DNA from 2 places in the Bradyrhizobium algeriense genome. Region 2 is predicted to be linked to the other one. Evidence: predicted binding sites of a transcription regulator. Region 2 holds the regulator's gene; the other holds the start of a gene.

Region 1 (7,896 bases), 3.7 Mb from region 2:
CGCAGCGAGATAAACAGATAATGGACGTGATGGCGCGATGACCGCAATTCTCGAAATGCGCGGCGTGAGCAAGAGCTTTTCCGGCGTTCAGGCCCTGCGCGACGTCAACTTCACGGTTGAGGCGGGCCAGATCCATGCGCTGGTCGGCGAGAACGGCGCCGGCAAGTCGACCCTGATGAAGGTTCTCAGCGGCGTCTACCCCCATGGCGATTATGAAGGCAGCATCATCTTCGACGGCGAGGAGCGGCGCTTTCGTGACGTCAATGATTCCGAAGCGCTCGGCATCATCATCATCCACCAGGAGCTGGCGCTGATTCCGCTGATGTCGATTGCGGAGAACATCTTCCTGTCGCATCCGCCGTCCCGTCTCGGCGTGATCGACCGCGACACGGTCTATCGCCGGACCCAGGAACTGCTCGCCCAGGTCGGCCTCACCGAGATGCCCGATACGCTGGTGACGGACCTTGGCGTCGGCAAGCAGCAACTGGTCGAAATCGCCAAGGCCTTGTCCAAGCGGGTGCGACTATTGATCCTCGACGAACCGACCGCCAGCCTGAATGAGAACGACAGCGCGGCGCTATTGGATCGTCTGCTTGCGTTCCGCGCGCAGGGGATCGCCTCGATCCTGATCTCGCACAAATTGTCGGAGGTCGCCCGCGTCGCCGACCGGATCACGGTGCTGCGCGATGGCCGCACCGTCGACAGCATCGATTGCCGGGCCGAGCCGGTGGAAGAGGACCGTATCATCCGCAGCATGGTCGATCGCGACCTGGCCCATCGCTTTCCGCAACGCACGGCCGCGATCGGCGAGCCGGTCTTCGCCGTGCAGGACTGGACGGTGTACCACCCACAACACCGCGAACGCCGGGTGATCAAGGAAGTCGATTTCGAGGTCCGGCGCGGCGAGGTGGTCGGGATTGCCGGGTTGATGGGCGCCGGCCGCACTGAATTCGCCATGAGCCTGTTCGGCCGCGCCTGGGGAGACCGCATCAGCGGCCGCGTCTGGCTCGATGGAAGGGAGGTCCACCTGTCGAGCGTGGCGGCGGCGATCGATGCCGGCCTCGCTTACGTCACCGAGGACCGCAAGCAACTCGGCCTGATCCTTGACAGCGACGTCCGCAAGAACATCACGCTGGCAAGCCTCAGCCGCGTGGCGCGCCAAGGCGTGATCGATGACATGTCCGAATTGCGCGTTGCGAGCGATTACCGCAACCGGATGCGGATCAGGTGTTCCGATGTCTATCAGGAGACCGGCCAGCTCTCCGGTGGCAACCAGCAGAAAGTCGTGCTGTCGAAATGGCTGATGACCGATCCGAAAGTATTGATCCTCGACGAGCCTACGCGCGGCATCGATGTCGGGGCAAAGTACGAAATCTATTGTATCATCAACGAGCTTGCCGAGGCCGGCAAGGGGGTGGTGATGATCTCGTCGGAGATGCCGGAACTGCTCGGGGTTTGCGACCGCATCAGCGTGATGAATGACGGCGCCTTTGTCGGAGAATTCGCGGCCGCCGAGGCCACCCAGGAAAGGATCATGCGGGCCATCATGCGCAACAAGGAAATGGACAAGAAGGTACTTCAGGGAGATTTGCGGCCATGACCGACAAGGCGGTTGCGCTGCCCGGGCACACCGGCTTCATCAAGAACAATCTGCGCAATTACGGCATGCTGCTGTCGCTGTTTGCGATCATGCTGTTCTTCCAGGTCATGACCGACGGCACGCTGCTGCAGCCGCTGAACCTGACCAATCTGGTGCTGCAGAACAGCTACATCGTGATCATGGCGCTCGGCATGCTGCTGATCATTGTCACCGGCCATATCGACCTGTCGGTTGGCTCGGTCGCGGGCTTCGTCGGTGCCGTCGCCGCGGTGCTGATGGTGCGCTATCACATTGCCTATCCGCTGGCCTTCGTCGCCTGCCTGCTCGTCGGCGCGCTGATCGGCGCCGCCCAGGGCTATTGGGTTGCCTATTTCAAGATCCCGTCCTTTATCGTCACGCTCGCCGGCATGCTGGTGTTCAAGGGCCTTGCGCTCGCGATCCTGGCGGGCCAGTCGGTCGGGCCGTTTCCGCCGACCTTCCAGAAGCTGTCCTCAGGCTTCATCCCCGAACTGTTTCCCGGCGCCGGCACGCTTTATCCGACATCGCTGTTGATCGGGGCCGTATTGGCGGTGGCTTTGGTCTATACCAGCGCGAAGAACCGGGCGCGGCAGGCCTCGCACGGTATCGAGGTCGAGCCCTTTGGGTTCTTCGTCGCCAAGAGCGCGGTGCTGTTCGCCGTGATCGTGTTCTTTGCAGGTCTCATCGCCTCGCACCGCGGCCTGCCCAACGTGCTGGTGATCATGACGGCGCTGATCGGGCTCTACGCTTTCGTCACCACCCGCACCGTGATTGGCCGTCATATCTATGCCATCGGCGGCAACGCCAGGGCCGCGAGCCTGTCCGGCATCAAGACCGAGCGGCTGACGTTTCTGACCTTCGTCAACATGGGCGTGCTGGCCGCATTGGCCGGACTGGTGTTCGCCGCGCGGCTCAATACGGCGACGCCGAAGGCGGGAGCCGGCTTCGAGCTCGACGTCATCGCGGCCTGCTTTATCGGCGGCGCGTCCGCCTATGGCGGCGTCGGCCGGGTCGGCGGCGCGGTGATCGGGGCCATGATCATGGGGGTCATGAACAACGGCATGTCCATCCTCGGCATCGGCATCGACTACCAGCAGGTGATCAAGGGGCTGGTGCTGCTCGGCGCCGTCTGCCTCGACGTCTACAACCAGCGGCGATAGGGCAGGATGAGCTCAGGTTGGGCCGTGAAGACGGGCCATTTGGTGCTCCAATCCTACTTTGCATGGTCGTCGGTGAAGAATTCCCAAGTGACTGATATGGAATCTGAAAACGCGACATTTGGGCAGTCGAATTTGCCGGAAACCTGGCGTGCGGAAGGGGATTCCTTGCAAACTTGATTCGTGATTCTCTCGCCTGGGAATGATTTGGCGGGGGCGCGATGCGGCCACGGGAACGGCGAGAAACGGGTGAGCAGGATCTGTTCCGGTCCCGGCTCGATCAGATCATCGACATGAAGCATCCACTGGTGACGCTGGGGCGCACGGTGGATTGGGGGTTCCTGGAAGGGCGCCTCGGCGAGGTCTACACGGACGGCCCCGGCCAGCCGCCGCTGCCGACGCGATTGATGGCGGGGCTGGCGATCCTCAAGCACAGCTATGACCTCTCCGATGAGGTGCTGTGCGAGCGTTGGGTCGAGAACCCCTATTACCAATACTTCTGCGGCGAGGAATTCTTCCAGCACCGGCTGGTGTTCGACCGCTCGTCGCTGACGCGCTGGCGAAGCCGCATGGGCGAGGAGCGGCTGGCTGCGCTGATCCAGGAAAGCCTGTCGGTTGCCACCAGGACCAAGGCGATCAAGCCATCCGAACTGTCACGGGTGATCGTCGATACCACGGTTCAGCCCAAAAACGTGACGTTCCCCACCGATGCGAAGCTTCTGAACCGGGCGCGCGAGAAATTGGTGCGGCTGGCGAAGCTGCGCGGGGTGGATTTGCGCCAATCCTATGCGCGGGTGGGCAAGCTCGCGCTGATCCAGCATCAGCGCTATGCCCACGCCAAGCAGTTCAAGCGCGCCAACCGGATGCTCAAGAAACTGCGCACCTATCTCGGCCGCGTCATCCGTGACATCGCCCGCAAGATCGAGGGCGACGGCGGGCTCGAAGCGGCGTTTACAAAGCTGCTGGCGCTGGCTCGGCGGGTGCGCGAGCAGAAACAGCATCAGCGCGGGCCGAAGATCTATTCCCTGCACGCGCCGGAAGTCGAATGCATCGGCAAAGGCAAGGCGCATCGGCCTTACGAGTTCGGCGTCAAGGTGAGCGTCGCCACCACCCTCAAGCACTGCAAGGGCGGCCAGTTCGTCGCCCATGTGAAAGCGCTGCCCGGCAACCCTTACGACGGTCACACCCTGGCAAGCGTGATCCCGGACATGGAGGCGCTCGTCGGCAGCACCATCGCGCGCATCCTCGCGGACAAGGGATACCGCGGCCACAATGCGCCGCCCGACTACAGGTTCAGGGTCTTCATCTCTGGCCAGAAGCGTGGGGTGACGCCCAAGATCAAGCGCGAATTGCGCCGCAGGTCCGCCGTCGAGCCCGTCATCGGCCATCTCAAGGCCGAGCACCGCATGGGTCGCAACTATCTCTGGTTCCGCCGCGGCGACGCTGCCAACGCCGTCCTCGCCGCCGTCGGCTACAACTTCCGCCGTCTGATCCGCTGGCTCACACTCTTGTTGCGCCAAATCCTGACGGCACTCTTCCCGGAGCCGTCGATCAATCAAACCTGAGATCAGGATTCTTCACGGGCGACTGCATGGGGTTGTTTTCGATATTTTGATTCTGGTACGCTGGCCCGTCATTCCTGCAATGGCCAGCGGCCAATGACCCGAAACCGCGAGTTCGGAGTTTCCTGACGGCATAGGGCAATCGCGTCGATCGCGAGCGGCCCGATGCCCGTTGCCGCAAACCTCTCGCGCAGCATTGCCACAACATGCTCGCGCCGTTCTGCGGGAAGCCGTCCCGTCAGCGTCATATGGAATCGAAATTCCTCGAAGACGTAAGGGTAGCCCCAGCGGTCGAGATAGTCGCGCTGTCGCGCCGTCAGCTTGTCGGGCTTTCGCCGCGCACGGTCTTCCGGGCTGAGGGGAGCCCGGAACGGATCGAATGCCTTCGTCGCTTCGGCGGCGAGCAGTTCGAGCTCTGCCGACGGTTCGGCCGGAATCACCGCGATGAAACCGCTGATCGAATCGACCACCGGTTGGATCACCGGTACGGGCCGGGCCAGATCGGCGAATAATTCGCATGCCGCGGCAAGCCGTGCCTCGGCCTTGCCGTCGGCCAGCGCCATCGGCGCCTTCAGCGTGGCGTGAAAGCCGTATTTGCGGGGATCCTGCGTCAGGTCTCGCCAGTCCAATGGGAGCCCATCCGGAAAGGGCAGTTCGTCGCCGCCATGGGCGTCGTAACCGAGCAGCGAGGCACCGAACCGGTCGAGCACGCTGCCTTGCGCTGAGGTGTAATAGATCGCGTAACGGGGATAATTTGCCATCGCGCCAGAATAAGGCCGTCTTACGCGGCTGCAACTGCCTTGCGGGAAGCGACGGACGAGCGGACGAGACGGTTTGCCTCCGTCAGATGCACCAGGCGCCCCGCGGCAACGACCGCGACGATTCGTGGCCGCCGCGGCGCCGTGTCGTCGACCAGAACGATGTCGGCGCGCAGTCCCGCGGCGAGCATGCCGCGATCGGCGAGGCCGGCGGCGCGCGCCGGTGCTGACGAGATCAGTTGCCATGCCGCGGCCAGCGGCAGCACACCGTCGGCCGCAAGCCGGAATGCCGCCAGCAGCGGCGCCGGGTAGTAATAATCCGACGCCAGCACCGAACACAGACCCTTGGCGACCATGTCGGAGGCCTTGGTCCAGCCGGTGTGGCTGCCGCCGCGCACGACATTGGGCGCGCCGAACACGATGAAGTCAGAGGCTGCGGCAGCGTCGCGGGCGGTTTCCTCGTTGACCGGAAATTCGGCGATGGCAACGCCCTGCGCACGATAGGCTTGCCGCATCGCCGGGCTTTCATCGTCATGCGAGAGCATCCGGACATCAGCCGCGCGGGCGGCCTGCGCCAGCCGGGCGATCGAAGCCGGCACGTCGTGGCCGCGGGTGACCACGCTTTGCACCAGGCGGTCGAACGCCTCATTGGTGAGCCCCGTGCGCTCAACCATCCGGCTGCGCTTCAGCGGCTTGGCGAGGCTCGCGACGGTCGAGTCCATGTGGTCGTTGAATGCGAACAGGTCGACGCGGCCTTCCGACAGCCAGTCGATGATTTCGCTTTCGGCGTCGATATTGTAGGTCTCGTGACGCAAATGGAAGCGGGTGTCGGCGGCGAGCTGCGGCCGCATCTGCTCGATCGCCTCCAGCAAGCACCTGGCATTGTCCGCGCTGCGCAGGCCAGGCTCCCACGACCAGGTCGTGGCGTGATAGACGGTCGTGATGCCGTTGCCGACCGCCTGCCGGTCGCTGTCGATCAGTGCGACGTCGATCGGAAAATCGACGCCTGGCCGCGGCATCATCTGCCGCTCGAAGGCATCGCCATGCAGATCGACGATGCCCGGCAGCACCAGCAAGCCGCCGGCATCGATGCCGGGCGAGCTGTGGCTGTTGTCCGTGCCCACGGCGACGATCTCGCGGCCGGCAATCCGCAACGTGGTTTCTGATATCTCATGGCCGAGCAGCGCCCGGCCACCTTCAATGAACAGTTCGGTCACGATGCGGCACTCTGGTTGAATTGCTGACGGACGGATGCTTCGGCCGATTCGTACTTGTCGAGAAAGGCCTCGACATCGAGCTCGCGGAAATCGGGCAGGGCGCCGGCCATCGGTGTGGGTCCATCAGCAATCGAGGAAAGGATCATTGGCGCCGCCCGTCTTCGATGCGCTTGATGACGGGATCATGACGGATACGTGACGCTGGCCGGGACTGTGGACGAGCGCCGCACCGCAGCACTCGTGTCACACAACTGTAAGATCGAGTCGTTAGCGATGCTCTACGACTGGAACTCTGGAGCAGTGCATGCTGGTGGTGGAAGGTTTGACGTGTCGGTTCGGCACCAAAGCCGCGGTGGACAACGCGTCATTTTCGATTCAGCCCGGCAGCTTCGTCGGTGTGATCGGCCGCTCCGGCGCCGGCAAGTCGACGCTGCTCCGGATGATCAACCGCCTCGCTGAACCTTCCGAAGGGCGCATCCTCTTCGAAGGTGTCGACGTGACCGCGCTACGCGGCAAGGATCTGCGGCAGTGGCGTGCGCGCTCGGCGATGATCTTTCAACAGTTCAATCTGGTCGGTCGGCTCGACGTCCTGACCAACGTGTTGATGGGAAGGCTGGCCGAAATTCCGTCCTGGCGCTCGCTGACGCAGCTTTGGCCCCAAGAGGACAGGGCGCTGGCGATGTCGGCGCTGGAGCAGTTCGATATGGCTGGTATCGCCGCCCAGCGCGCCGACCAGCTTTCCGGCGGCCAGCAGCAACGCGTCGCGATCGCACGCGCGCTGGTGCAGGAGCCCGACATTATCCTTGCCGACGAGCCGATTGCTTCGCTCGACCCGCGCAACACGCGGATCGTGATGGACGCACTGCTGCGCATCAACAAGCATTTCGGCATCACCGTGATCTGCAACCTGCATTCACTCGACCTGGCGCGAAGCTATTGCGACCGCCTGATCGGCATGTCGGCCGGGCGCGTGGTGTTCGACGGCGCGCCTGAGACGCTGACCGATCGTATCGCGCGTGAACTCTACGATCTCGAAGCCGATGACGTCATGGGTGCCGCACCCGCGCAGGCACCCGACGGTGCGGCGATGCCTGAACTGGGCACGGCCGCCGCAGCCTGAGTTTCACTTCGGTACAGGGTAGCCGGTTGCAAACCTGCAACCGGCGAAGAGGCGTAACCACAACAAGAGGGCTCACCATGATCACTCGTCGTATCGTTCTTGCAGGCGCGGTCGCGCTGGCGTTTACCGCTTCCGCCTCGGCGCAGGACTGGAAGAGCAAATATCCGGAACTGACTTTTGCGGTGGTGCCGGCCGAAAACGCTTCGGGCGTGACCGAGCGTTGGACGCCTTTCGTGGCCTATTTGTCGAAGGAGCTCGGCATCAAGGTCACACTGCGCATCGCCAATGACTACGCCGCCGTGATCGAAGGCCAGCGCGCCGGCAACATCCATATCGCAAGCTACGGCTCGGCGTCGTTCGCCCGCGCCCGGCTGACCGGCGTCAAGACCGATGCCTTCGCCAACGACATCAATGCCGACGGTTCGACCGGCTATTATTCCGTGTTCTTCGTCAAGGCGTCGAGC
Region 2 (7,896 bases):
ATCATTATCGGCCTGTTCATCTACGGCGCCATCGTGGTGCCGATGGGCGGCTTCTCGGCCTTTGCCGGCTGTCTGGCGCTCGCCGTGATCGTGATCCCCGTCGTGGTGCGCACCACCGAGGACATGCTGGGGCTGGTGCCCAATCCGCTGCGCGAGGCGGCCTCCGCGCTCGGCCTGCCGCGCTCGCTGGTGATCCGGCGGATCGCCTATCGTGCGGCCCGCTCAGGCCTGATCACCGGCGTGCTGCTCGCCACCGCCCGCGTCGCCGGTGAAACCGCGCCGCTGCTGTTCACCGCGCTTTCGAACCAGTTCTTCAGCCTGGACATGACCAAGACGATGGCCAACCTGCCGGTCACCATCAACAACTTCGTGCAGAGCCCCTATGTCTACTGGAAACAGCTCGCCTGGAGCGGGGCGCTCTTGATCACGCTCACCGTACTTGCCCTGAATATTGGCGCGCGCATTCTCGGCGCCGAGAGGACATCCAAATGACCGATCTCTCCGTATCCGTGAGTTCCGCGAGCGGGCCCGTTCCGCAGGTGGCGCTGCCCGAGGCCGCGCCCAAGGTGACCGCCCGCGGCCTGAACTTTTACTATGGCGACCATCACGCGCTGAAGAACATCAACCTGACGCTCGGCACCCACCGCGTCACCGCCTTCATCGGCCCGTCCGGCTGCGGCAAGTCCACGCTGCTGCGGATCTTCAACCGGATGTACGATCTCTATCCCGGCCAGAAGGCGACCGGGCAATTGATGCTCGACCAGACCAACATCCTCGACCCCAAGCTCGACCTCAATCTGCTGCGGGCCCGCGTCGGCATGGTGTTCCAGAAGCCGACGCCGTTCCCGATGACGATCTACGAAAACATCGCCTTCGGCATCCGCCTCTATGAGAAGATCTCCAAGTCCGAGATGGATGGCCGGGTCGAGAAGGCGCTGCGCGGCGGCGCGCTGTGGAACGAGGTCAAGGACAAGCTGAACGCCTCGGGCCTCTCGCTGTCCGGCGGCCAGCAGCAGCGGCTCTGCATCGCGCGCACGGTCGCGGTGCGGCCCGAGGTGATTTTGTTCGACGAGCCGTGCTCGGCGCTAGACCCGATCTCGACCGCCAAGATCGAGGAACTGATCCAGGAACTGGCGGAGGATTACACCATCGCCATCGTCACCCATAACATGCAGCAGGCGGCCCGCGTCTCGGACAAAACCGCCTTCATGTATCTCGGCGAGCTGATCGAGTTCGACGACACCAACAGGATTTTTACCTCGCCGAGCGATCGACGCACCCAGGACTACATCACCGGCCGGTTCGGTTGAGGAGATAACACATGGCTTCTGAACACACCGCCAAGGCATTTGACAGCGATCTTCAGGAATTGACCCGCCTGGTCGCCGAGATGGGCGGCCTGGTCGAGCGCATGATCACCGAATCCGTCGATGCGCTGATCCGCCGCGACGTCGCGCTCGGCAAGCGCGTTGTCGCTGCCGACGTTGAAATCGACCGCCTGCAGCATGCAATCGAGGAACGCGCGGTGCTGACCATCGCGCGGCGCCAGCCGATGGCGATCGACCTGCGCGAAATCGTCGGCGCCATGCGGGTTGCTACCGATCTGGAGCGGATCGGCGACCTCGCCAAGAACATGGGCAAGCGGGTCGCCGCGCTGGAGAACGATTTCCAGCCGCTGAAGCTGATCCGCGGCCTCGAGCACATGACCGATCTGGTGCAGTCGCAGGTCAAGTCGGTGCTGGATGCCTATGCGGCGCACGACCTGCCGGCGGCTATGGCGGTCTGGAAGGGCGACGAGGAAGTCGACGCCATCTGCACCTCGCTGTTCCGCGAACTCCTCACCTACATGATGGAGGATCCGCGCAACATCTCGTTCTGCATTCATTTGATGTTCTGCGCCAAGAACATCGAACGGATCGGCGACCACGCCACCAACATCGCCGAAACCGTATTCTACATGATCGAGGGACAGCAGATGCTCGACCAGCGCCCCAAGGGCGACATGACGACGTTTGCGACCACGATACCGAATAGCTGAGGGATACAAGAATGAGCGCGCGCATAATGGTGGTCGAGGACGAGGAAGCGCTGACCACGCTGTTGCGCTACAACCTCGATGCTGAAGGCTATGACGTCGAAACCGTCGCCCGCGGCGACGACGCCGATACGCGGCTGAAGGAGCGCGTGCCGGATCTCGTCGTGCTCGACTGGATGCTGCCGGGGCTGTCAGGCATCGAACTCTGCCGCCGCCTGCGCGCCCGGCCGGAGACCAAGCAATTGCCGATCATCATGCTCACGGCACGCGGCGAGGAGAGCGAGCGGGTGCGGGGCCTGGCGACCGGCGCCGACGATTACATCGTCAAGCCGTTCTCGGTGCCGGAGCTGCTGGCGCGGGTGAAGGGCCTGCTGCGGCGGGCAAGTCCCGAGCGGCTCGCCACCGTGCTCACCTATGGCGACATCGAACTCGACCGCGAAAAACGCCGCGTCGCGCGTTCGGGCCGCTCCATCGATCTCGGCCCGACCGAGTATCGCCTGCTGGAATTTTTTCTCGAGCATCCCGGCCGCGTCTTCAGCCGCGAGCAGTTGCTCGACAGCGTCTGGGGCCGCGACATCTATATCGACGAGCGCACCGTTGACGTCCATATCGGCCGCCTGCGCAAACTGCTCAACCCGGGCCGCGAACAGGACCCGATCCGCACCGTGCGCGGCGCGGGTTATGCGCTGGATGACAGGTTTGCGAAGGTGGAGTAGGGCGCGACCGAAGTCAGCCCCGCGCAAGAACGATATCGAAATTCAGAACGCGATGGTCTGCTCCATCTTCCGATGGAAGTGGCTCTGCAATCAGCAGATCGGGACGCAGCGCAGCGTTGAGCAGCCTGTCGCAGGCATTGAGCGGCTCGCCGGGAAAATACATCTGGGTGATCAGCCGCTCGAATCGGCCGTGAACTTCGAAGTGGATATGAGGCGGGCGCATCCAATCTGGACCTGCGGGATAAGCTCCAGGCTTGACGGTTTTGATCCGATAGACGCCGTCGCTATCAGATAGAATGCCGACGCAACCGACAAAGTGGGGATCGAGCGGCGCAGGATTTAGGTCGTTGGCATGCACGTAGCGGCCAAAGCTGTTGGCCTGCCAGATCGTGACGGGTACCCCGCGAACGGGTTCGCCGTCGAGATTGAGCACCCTCCCTGTGACCTCGATGATTTCTCCCTGCGCACACCCCTCGAAACCCTTGACCGAGGTCAGGTCGGCCTGTGAGGCCGGCGTCTGCCCGGTCGGGAAGTAGGGACCGAGAATCTGGTCCGGTGTCCGGTGCAGCCGCGTGCCCGTTGAGTTGTCCATGACCCCCTCAATCTTCTGGCGTAAAGCCGGAGGCCTGGACAATTGGGGCCCAACGGTCGAAATCGGATTTGATCAGTTGCGCAAATTCCTTCGGCGTTTGGCCGGCGGGATCTACGGAAAGCTTGGCCAAGGCCGTTTTGAAGGCGTCGGTGTTCACCACCGCGCGGATCGCCTCATTGAGGCGGTTCACCGTTCCGGCAGGCGTATTTGCCGGAACGAAGACGCCAAACCACTCGTTGGCTTCGAGCGCGGAATATCCGGCCTCCCGAACCGTCGGCACATCGAGAAGCAGCGGGGATCGTTGCGATCCAGTTGTCGCCAGTGCCCTTATGGCGCCGGATTGCACATGCGGCAGTGCAGTGCCGATTGGATAGATCGTAGCGGCGATTTGACCGCCGATCAGATCCTGAATGCCGCCGGGGCCGCCATAGGGCAGATGCACGAATTCGAACCTGCCCGCTTTGGCCAGGCTCACGCCGGTGAAGTGCAGCATCGACCCGGCCGCCGCCGTACCGTAGGTGGCTTGCTTGGGATTAGCCGCGCACCATTTCACGAAATCGGCCAGCGTCCTGACGTCGGCAGGCACCATCGGACCGATGGTGATCAGAAATGGAAAGGAGCAGACTGTGGTGACGGGAGCGAAATCCTTGAACGCATCATAGCCCAGCGACTTGTAGACGTGGGGAAATACGGCGAAGCTGGAGGCGGGCGTCAGGATCATCGCCGTGCCATCGGCCGGGCCGCTTTTCAGCGCGCCGAGCGCCAGACGCCCGCCGGCGCCGGGACGATTGTCGACGATGAATGAAAGTGATTGATCCTTCATTCCCTCAACGAGCCTCCTCGCAATCACGTCGATCGCGCCCCCCGCACCGAACCCCACCAGCATCCGCGAAGCTGTCTGGGCGCTCGCCATGCGGATCGCGTCGGGGACAATGGCGGCGAGGCCGCCCGCGCACGCCATCGATACGAATCTTCGCTTCGTGATCATGTGATCGTCCTTCTCCAGCGAATTTGTCCGGTCGGTCATCATCGAACCGCCGCCAACTCTGGTCGACCGGGGCATTATCTGGTAGACCGAAAATTGCGGCATCCCTGTAACCGCTGGGTTAAGCCCGAATGGACTGGTCGGATCGAATTGGCCGCCGCATCAAGTTGCGGGACCTTCATATTGTGATGGCGGTTGCCGACACCGGCAGCATGGCGAAGGCGGCTGCCAGGCTCAGAATTTCACATCCTGCCGTCTCCAAGGCGATATCCGAAATTGAAGGCACGCTCGGCGTGCGATTGTTCGATCGAGGCTCGCAGGGCGCCGAACTCACGGCCTATGGCGAGGTGTTGCTTCGATGCGGCATCAATGTCTTCGACGAGATGCAACAAGGCCTTCGCTCGCTCCAACATTTGTCCGATCCAAACTCGGGCGAGGTGAGGGTGGGATGCACCGACATCATTCTGCACAGCCTGGTGCCGGCTATCGTGCGGGAATTTTCCAAGGCACATCCCGGCGTTCAGCTTGACGTGAAGCTGACCAATCCGGGTGGACATCAAATTCAGGAACTGCGCGAGCGCAAAATTGATCTGCTGATTACGAGAGCCACGGGACAGCACGAGGACTTCCATTCCGAAGTCCTGTTCGATGAACCCTTTGTCTTCGTTGTGGGGGCGCAAAGTGAATTGGCGCGAAAGCGCCGAATTGACCTCACGGACATCATTAAGGGCAATTGGGTCCTGCCACCCTATGACAGCGCGCCAGGCGCGCTCGTTGGCGAGGTATTTCGAGCGAATGGCTTTTCGCCACCGAAGCCGTTGGTCAAAACGATAGCTATTCAGCTCACCGTGTCGCTTATTGCGAGCGGAGAATTTGTAGGAATTCTTCCCATGTCCGTCGCGGCATTAAGCGCGCATCAAGCCGCTTTGAGGGTTTTGCCGTTAAAATCGGCGGGCCCACGGATTTCGGCCGAAATCGTATTTTTGAAGAATCGAACGCTTGGCCCTGCGGTCGCGTCGTTTATCGATTGCACGCGGGAAGTCACGAAATCGCTTGTCCGCGTGCGGCGTTGATTGTTGAAACGGGCTGGCGCACCAGCCAAACCTGACCACGAACGTCTGTGGTTATGGGTCCCGGCTCAAGGCCGGGACGATAGCAACTACCTCGTCGGCTTCGGCTGCTGCCTGCGCCGGTCGGCAGCCGGCTGATACGCAACGCGCGAGTGATGCGCGCAATAGGGCAGGCCCGCGAGTGCCTTGCCGCCGCAGAAGAAAAATTCCGGGCTTGAGGGATCGCCGACCGGCCAGTGGCAGGTGGCTTCGTTCAGTTCGAGCAGCGACAGCCGCTGGCTCATAGGCACCACATTGTCGACGGCGATCGGATCGGGCTCCATCTCGACCTCGAAGGCATGCGCCAGCGCGGTGTTGCCGCGCGAGACCGGGCGCGACACCCGCATCATCTGCTGGGCCGGACGCGCCTTGCGCTGCCGCGGGGCGGCCGAGGAGGGGCTCTTGGCGCGGCCGGACAAGCCCAGCCGGTGCACTTTGCCGATCACTGCGTTTCGCGTCACATTTCCGAGTTCCGCGGCGATCTGGCTGGCCGATAATCCGGCTTCCCAGAGCTTTTTCAGCTGCTCGACGCGATCGTCGGACCAGGTCAATACCGTCATCGTATTCTTCCCTTCGCATCGCGCCGGCCAATCAGGGGCAGCGCTGGCGACGTCATTCGTCTCTAAAATCCCTGCGGTCAGAATCCCTTAGCCCTCGCCGGGCGCGGAAACCGGCCCGAACGTCTACGCTGTACAAAATGGACTCTTGGGATCAGAACTGCCGCACGAGATGTCGTACCCGACAGCCCAAAAGCTACAATATGGCGTGACTCCGGCGCAAGAGTCCGGGCCCGCGCGTCCACATGTTCCGACATCTAGGCATTGCACTGCGTGTTTTCCACCACACCGCAATCCTACGGATTCTCCCATCTTGCAGTGCAGGAGAGGCGGCTTCGTGGCGTGTTGACAGCGCCCCCCGCCCACATAGAATGCCTCCTACGTGCCGCCCTTAAGAGGCGGCACGTTTCGTTTTCGCAAGACCGGCCGTTGCCGCCTTCGCGCCACTGCACGCGTGTGCTCCGCGGCAGGTCTTGAAAGCGGGTCTCAAACCTTCAGTGCAAACCATTTGTGATCGCCATGACCAATAGCGCCACGTCGCATCTGCTCCCCGTCTTCGCCAGGGTCGATCTCGGCTTCGAACGCGGCGAGGGCTGCTGGCTGACCGCAACCAATGGCGAGCGCTATCTCGACTTCACCTCGGGCGTTGCGGTGAACGCGCTGGGTCATTGCCATCCGCACCTGATCAAGGCGCTGCAGGAACAGTCGACAAAACTCTGGCACATGTCGAACCTGTTCAAGAGCCCGGATGGCGATAAACTTGCCGCGCGGCTCTGCGAGCAGAGCTTTGCCGACCTGGTGTTCTTCTGCAATTCCGGCGCCGAGGCGATGGAAGGCGTGATCAAGGTCGTGCGCCGCTATCAATTCTCCAAGGGGCATCCCGAGCGCTATCGGCTCGTCACGTTCGAGGGCGCGTTCCACGGCCGCACGCTCGGCACGCTCGCCGCCACCGGCTCCGCCAAATATCTCGAAGGCTTTGGCCCGCCAATGGACGGCTTCGACCAGGTGCCGCATGGCGATCTCGAAGCGGTGAAGAAGGCGATCGGGCCGCACACCGCGGGTATCCTGATCGAGCCGGTGCAGGGCGAGGGCGGTGTGCGCTCCGCGCCGCAGGCTTTCTTCAAGGCGCTGCGCCAGCTCTGTGACGAGTACGGCCTGCTGCTGGCGTTCGACGAGGTGCAGACCGGCATGGGCCGCACCGGCGATCTCTTTGCCTACAAGCGCGTCGGCGTGACGCCGGACGTGATGTCGCTGGCGAAAGCGCTCGGCGGCGGCTTTCCGATCGGCGCGGTGCTGGCCACCGCCGAGGCCGCCTCCGGCATGACGCCGGGCTCGCACGGCTCGACCTTCGGCGGCAATCCGCTGGCGATCGCTGCCGCCAATGCCGTGCTCGACGTGATGCTGAAGCCCGGCTTCTTCGACCATGTGCAGAAGATGTCGCTGCTGCTGAAACAGAAACTCGCCTCCGTGGTCGATCGCTATCCCGCCGTGCTCTCGGAAGTGCGCGGCGAGGGGCTCCTGGTCGGCGTCAAGGCCGTGGTGCCCTCAGGCGATCTCGTCAATGCGTTGCGCGGCGAGAAATTGCTCACCGTCGGCGCCGGCGACAATGTGGTGCGGTTCCTGGCGCCGCTGATCGTGACCGAGGCCGAGATCGACGAGTCCGTTCAGATGCTCGAGCGCGCCTGCGTCGCGCTGTCGGGTAATCAGTTGAAGAAGGCGGCGGGATGATGAGCAAATCCGTCCGTCACTTCCTCGACATCAACGAATTGCCGCCGAAGGAGTTGCGCAACATGCTGGCGCTGAGCGCCGACATGAAGGCGAAGCTCAAGGCACATGACAAGGGCAAGAAGCCGCTCGAAGGCAAAACGCTGGCGATGATCTTCGAACGTCCCTCGACGCGCA

What was found. The regulator PhoB, encoded in region 2, activates phosphate uptake and scavenging genes when phosphate is short. The targets are predictions, from matches to a motif close to TGTCATNNANCTGTCAT.
Region 1: phnC (phosphonate ABC transporter ATP-binding protein) is a predicted target of PhoB. The motif match lies at 6,486-6,502, and genes of this name have one in related genera.

Annotation. Positions count from the first base shown of each region.
Region 1 is NZ_JAZHRV010000001.1:4,099,363-4,107,258, reverse strand. Features, by position in the region: gene mmsA (multiple monosaccharide ABC transporter ATP-binding protein) at 38-1,600, shown strand; gene mmsB (multiple monosaccharide ABC transporter permease) at 1,597-2,778, shown strand; gene V1286_RS20010 (IS5 family transposase) at 2,997-4,340, shown strand; gene V1286_RS20005 (DUF1045 domain-containing protein) at 4,409-5,098, opposite strand; gene V1286_RS20000 (alpha-D-ribose 1-methylphosphonate 5-triphosphate diphosphatase) at 5,119-6,312, opposite strand; gene phnC (phosphonate ABC transporter ATP-binding protein) at 6,617-7,432, shown strand; gene phnD (phosphonate ABC transporter substrate-binding protein) at 7,510-7,896, shown strand, end outside.
Region 2 is NZ_JAZHRV010000001.1:7,758,474-7,766,369, forward strand. Features, by position in the region: gene pstA (phosphate ABC transporter permease PstA) at 1-492, shown strand, start outside; gene pstB (phosphate ABC transporter ATP-binding protein PstB) at 489-1,310, shown strand; gene phoU (phosphate signaling complex protein PhoU) at 1,322-2,038, shown strand; gene phoB (phosphate regulon transcriptional regulator PhoB) at 2,050-2,751, shown strand; gene V1286_RS37190 (protocatechuate 3,4-dioxygenase) at 2,765-3,343, opposite strand; gene V1286_RS37195 (tripartite tricarboxylate transporter substrate-binding protein) at 3,351-4,370, opposite strand; gene V1286_RS37200 (LysR family transcriptional regulator) at 4,460-5,401, shown strand; gene V1286_RS37205 (GcrA family cell cycle regulator) at 5,488-5,997, opposite strand; gene V1286_RS37210 (aspartate aminotransferase family protein) at 6,514-7,722, shown strand; gene argF (ornithine carbamoyltransferase) at 7,722-7,896, shown strand, end outside.